One region of the Pseudarthrobacter sp. Hb11 genome, then DNA from elsewhere that is predicted to be linked to it. Evidence: riboswitches for the same ligand, from Rfam matches in the RefSeq annotation. Region 1 holds a riboswitch; the other holds the start of a gene.
What was found. A riboswitch is a leader RNA that binds a small molecule or an ion and turns the genes downstream of it on or off. The one in region 1 is predicted to bind glycine.

Region 1 (2,440 bases):
GATGTAGCGGAGGAGCTGCGTCTCGGAACGGTAGGTGTTGAACACCGGGTGCTGCAGGAAGTCGGAGGATCGTTCGACGGCGGCATCGAGGCCGCACCCGGCGTCACCTTCGGAGTCGCTGGCGGAAGCCCCAAAGGCTTCCAGCCCAAAAGCTTCAAGGACGCCGTCGACAATTTCTGATGTGGTTGTTTCATCAGTGGAGAACCCCACCATGTCGGCGTCGATGCTGCGCAGGTTGATGCCGTTTGCCTCGGCGGCGGCCACGATGCCCGCCGCCTTGCCCGGGACGGAGACCGTGACGGTGTCGAAGAAGCTGGTGTGGAGCACGTTTAGGCCAGCGGCCTTGAGGGCAGCGGCGAGCGTCCTGGCGTGTTGATGCGCGGACTGGGCGATCGCCTTCAGCCCCTCGGGGCCGTGGTAAACCGCGTACATCGAGGCCACGATGGCCAGCAGGGCCTGCGCGGTGCAGATGTTGGAGGTGGCTTTCTCGCGGCGGATGTGCTGCTCGCGGGTCTGCAGGGCAAGGCGGTAGGCAGGAACCCCGGCGGAGTCCTTGGAAACGCCCACCAAGCGCCCTGGCATCGAGCGTTCCAAGCCTTTTTGAACAGCCATGTAAGCGGCGTGCGGGCCGCCATAGAACAACGGAACACCGAAGCGCTGCGCCGAGCCGACGGCGATGTCGGCGCCCTGCTCACCCGGGGGCGTGATCAGGGTCAAGGCCAGCAGGTCCGCGGCAACGGTCACCAGGGCCCCGCGCTCCTTGGCGTCGGCGATCACGGCGCTGTGGTCGAAAACCCTGCCGGAAGCACCAGGCTGCTGAAGCACCACGCCGTTGATGCCGCCGTCGGGCAGGCCCTTGGAGAGGTCCGCGACCTCAACCTCGAAGCCCAGCGCCTCGGCGCGGCCCTTCACGATGGCGATGGTCTGCGGCAGGCAGTCGGCGTCCAGCACTGTTTTGCCGTCCCGCGCAGCGGCATTCTGTCCGGTGGACTTATTCGCCCTCCGCATCATCAGCACGGCCTCGGCCACAGCGGTGGCCTCGTCCAACAGGGAGGCGTTGGCAATGGGCAGGCCCACCAGGTCCTGGACCATGGTCTGGAAGTTGAGCAGGGCTTCGAGGCGGCCCTGGGAAATCTCGGGCTGGTAGGGGGTGTACGCGGTGTACCAGGCCGGGCCCTCGAGGATGTTGCGGCGGATCACCGGCGGCGTCACGGTGTCGTAGTAGCCCTGGCCGATCATCTGCACGGCGGTCTTGTTCTTCGCTGCCAGCCTGCGCAGTTCAGCCAGTGCCTCCACCTCGCTCAGTGCGCCCGCCAGTTCCAGGGCGCTATCCTGCCGAATGTCCTTGGGCACGGCGGTATCAACCAGCGCGTCCACCGTGTCGTAGCCCACGGCCTTGAGCATGGTTTCAACGTCGGCCTCCCGGCGGGCGCCGATGTGCCGGTCGACAAAGGTGGCGGTAGCCGGGGCGGCGGCGGTGGAGGCCGGAGAAGCGGAAGCCGAAGATACAGTCACGGGGAACTCCATGGTTATGGCGGCGTTATTGCACGCCGCATCGATTCGGGTTCCTCCCCGCTCTGTAATTGGACCTGAGAGTTTCCGCGTTGCCTGCTTCCGCTGGCCCCGCTTGCACCGTCGGTGAGCACGGCAGTCCAGGTATCCGGGGACCGGATGCCCCAGGCGGACAGCCTGCTACTTTCCAGAGTTGCCTCGCCGCGGCGGTACATGGGCCTGTGAGATTCCTGGGGAGGTATTGCTCCTACGGCGCCTGCTTGTACCTTCTGGCAGAACTCTCCCGCCGCAGATCAAAGGCTATTCATTTGGGTTTTCCTGGCGGCGGTGAAGGCCCGCACGTGGACCAATTCTCCTATGCCGCGGGCGCAGGAGCAAATACCGGCTAGTCCCTCAACCGCTCGACGGCGGCAAGGAGTTCGTCCACCTCTGCCTGCCTGTCGCCGGGGTTTCCGGAGGGCCCGCTCTCCCACATTGCGTTGAAGTAGAGCCCGTCCCCCATATAGAGCACAGCCTTCGCCATGGCCGCACCCACGTCCTTCCCGATCAGGTCCAGCCATTGCTGCTGGATGGCAGCAAAACGGCGGCGGGCATCCTCATGTGCCACTTCGGCGAGGCGCGTCGCAGCCACAAAGGAACGGTCCATGGGGGTATCGGACCACAGCGATGACCGGATGAAGTAGGCAGCAGCCCCTTCCGGCGCAGCCGCCATGGCGGCGAGGTCCTCCCCTGCCAGGCGATCCAACCGGTCCAGGGTGGCGGTGATCAGCGCTTCCTTGTTAGGGAAGTGGTACAACAGGCCGCCTTTGGAGACGCCGGCACGCTTCGCCGCCGCATCCAGGGTGGCAGCCCTTTCCCCCACGTCAATGAGGAGTTCTTCAAAGGCATCGAGCACTGCGTCTCGGGCTACGGGTTTGCGGGGCATGGT
Region 2 (2,440 bases), on a different contig from region 1:
CTCGTGTCTTGTGCCGCGCCGCCTCTGCACAGCGCGCCTGGCGCGACGGAGCCCGCAACAGCCGAGTCGCCGCTGGGGCAGGCTACTGAGGATGACATGCCGATGGCCGTCATCACGAGCGCCGCCGGCAAGAAGGCTGTGGTCCACACGGGGGAATCGACCGCGCCCAGGGAACCGGGCCAGCGCCATGGCGTCCTGGAAACCGACGGAGCCGGGTGCATGGTTCTCCGCGACCAGAGTGGCTACGACTACACCCTGATTTTTCCGGCCGGGACCCGCTTCGACGGCAAGGCGGTCGCCCTGCCCGGGGGCACAAACTTTTCGGAGGGGCTCCGGGTGGCAGTAGGCGGGGCACTTGTCCCTGCCAATGTAGGCGTCAGCATGTGTGAGAACTACATGCGGCTCTTCTCTGTAGACACCGCGATACCGACCCCCATGGGTACGGGCGGTGCAACGCCTGTCCCGCGAACCCAACGGCTTTTTCGCCACTGAGGGCGGCCTGGAGTACCCCGCGGTGCTGGGCCTGGCCGCAGCAGCGTTCACCATCGGGGGTTCCGGGCCCTACTCACTGGATGCGCTCACCGGCCATGTCCTGGACCGGCCCTGGATGCGGGTTACCGCGTTGGCTGTGATCCCCGCAGCCATCGGCGCCCAGATCTATCGCCGGCGGAAACCGCTGGCCAGCGACGCTCCTGCACCGGCTCCGGTCGCTGCGACGGAACAAGGCTGAACGCCTGCCGTCCCCGGCGGCGCCTGTGACGCCTTGGTGAGATCACGACGGCGGGACGTCCCGCCGTCGTTCGCCGCCCGGGAACGATGCGTCCGGGTGCGGGGCAGATTTCCGACCCATCGGACGGTAATTTTGCCACTCGGCCCGGAACACGGTAAGGTGTGAGTCGTGTCACCCACCAGTGGCACGTGCTAATGATCTGCGGCGGGAGAGTCCTGCCGGTACGTTCTGCAGGCGCCGTAGGAGCAAATCCTCCCCAGGAATCTCTCAGGCCCACGTACCGCCGCGGCAAGGCAACTCTGGAAAGCAGTCCGGGCAACCGGACTCACCGACGGTGCAAGTGGCGCCCTGCTCAAGAGCAGTGCAACGCAAAACTCTCAGGTCCAATACAGAGCGGGGAGGAACCCGAATCAACGTGGTGCTTAGGCGCCACCTGAATTATGGAGTTCCCCTCATGACGGTTCAATCGTCCCCCACCACCTTCGCAGACCGCCATATCGGCGCACGCCGCCAGTCCGACATCGACACCATGCTCAAGGCCGTTGGCTACGACAGCGTCGATGGCCTGGTAGACAGCGCGGTCCCGGATTCCATCCGCCAGGACAAGCCGCTCAGCCTCGAGAGCGCCCTCAGTGAAGTCCAGGTCCTCGCCGAACTCCGCAAGCTCGCCGGCAAAAACAAGATGGCCGTGCAGATGATCGGCCAGGGCTACTACGACACCGTGACCCCGCCGGTGATCCGCCGAAACATCCTCGAAGCGCCTGCCTGGTACACCGCCTACACCCCGTACCAGCCCGAAATTTCCCAGGGCCGGCTTGAGGCGCTGCTGAACTTCCAGACCATGGTCCAGGACCTCACCGCACTTCCGGTTGCCAACGCCTCCCTGCTCGACGAAGCCACCGCCGTCGCCGAAGCCGTGCTCCTGATGCGCCGCGCCAACAAGGACAAGGCCGCGAAGGACGGCAAGACCGTCCTCGACGCCGACCTCCTCCCGCAGACCATCGCCATCGTCCTCGGCCGCGCCGAAGCCCTCGGCTTCGAGGTGGAGGTCGCGGACCTCACCGACGGACTGCCCGACGGCAGCATCAACGGCGTGGTCCTGCAGCAGCCCGGCGTCTCCGGCCGCGTCTGGGACCAGACCGCCGTCATCGCCGCGGCCAAGGACCGCGGCGCGCTGGTCACCGTCGCCGCCGACCTCCTGGCCCTCACCCTCATCACCCCGCCGGGCGAGCAGGGCGCGGACATCGCCGTAGGCTCCACCCAGCGCCTGGGCGTCCCGCTGTTCTTCGGTGGCCCGCACGCCGCCTACATGGCGGTCCGCCAGGGCATGGAGCGCACCCTCCCCGGCCGCATCGTGGGCGTTTCCAAGGACGACGCCGGCGTCCCCGCCTACCGCCTGGCCCTCCAGACCCGCGAGCAGCACATCCGCCGCGAGAAGGCCACCTCCAACATCTGCACCGCGCAGGCCCTGCTGGCCATCGTCTCCTCCTTCTACGCCGTCTACCACGGCCCCGACGGCCTGAAGGCGATCGCAGAAACGGTCCACAACAACGCCCGCGCCCTGGCCACCACGCTGAAGACCGCCGGCCGCGAACTGGTGTCCGACACCTTCTTCGACACCCTCACCGTCCGTGTGCCCGGCAAGGCCGCCAAGGTGATCACCGCCGCCGAAGCCCGCGGCATCAACCTGCGCCTCATCGATGCGGACAC

Region 2: another riboswitch for glycine. It lies ahead of gcvP (aminomethyl-transferring glycine dehydrogenase); the one in region 1 lies ahead of gcvP (aminomethyl-transferring glycine dehydrogenase).

What each region holds. Positions count from the first base shown of each region.
Region 1 is NZ_JBWZCM010000014.1:20,891-23,330, reverse strand. Features, by position in the region: gene gcvP (aminomethyl-transferring glycine dehydrogenase) at 1-1,527, opposite strand, end outside; glycine riboswitch at 1,568-1,709, opposite strand; glycine riboswitch at 1,710-1,808, opposite strand; gene AC50X7_RS16180 (TetR/AcrR family transcriptional regulator) at 1,898-2,437, opposite strand.
Region 2 is NZ_JBWZCM010000003.1:94,308-96,747, reverse strand. Features, by position in the region: gene AC50X7_RS07080 (hypothetical protein) at 1-492, shown strand, start outside; gene AC50X7_RS07075 (hypothetical protein) at 449-730, shown strand; glycine riboswitch at 926-1,023, shown strand; glycine riboswitch at 1,025-1,132, shown strand; gene gcvP (aminomethyl-transferring glycine dehydrogenase) at 1,185-2,440, shown strand, end outside.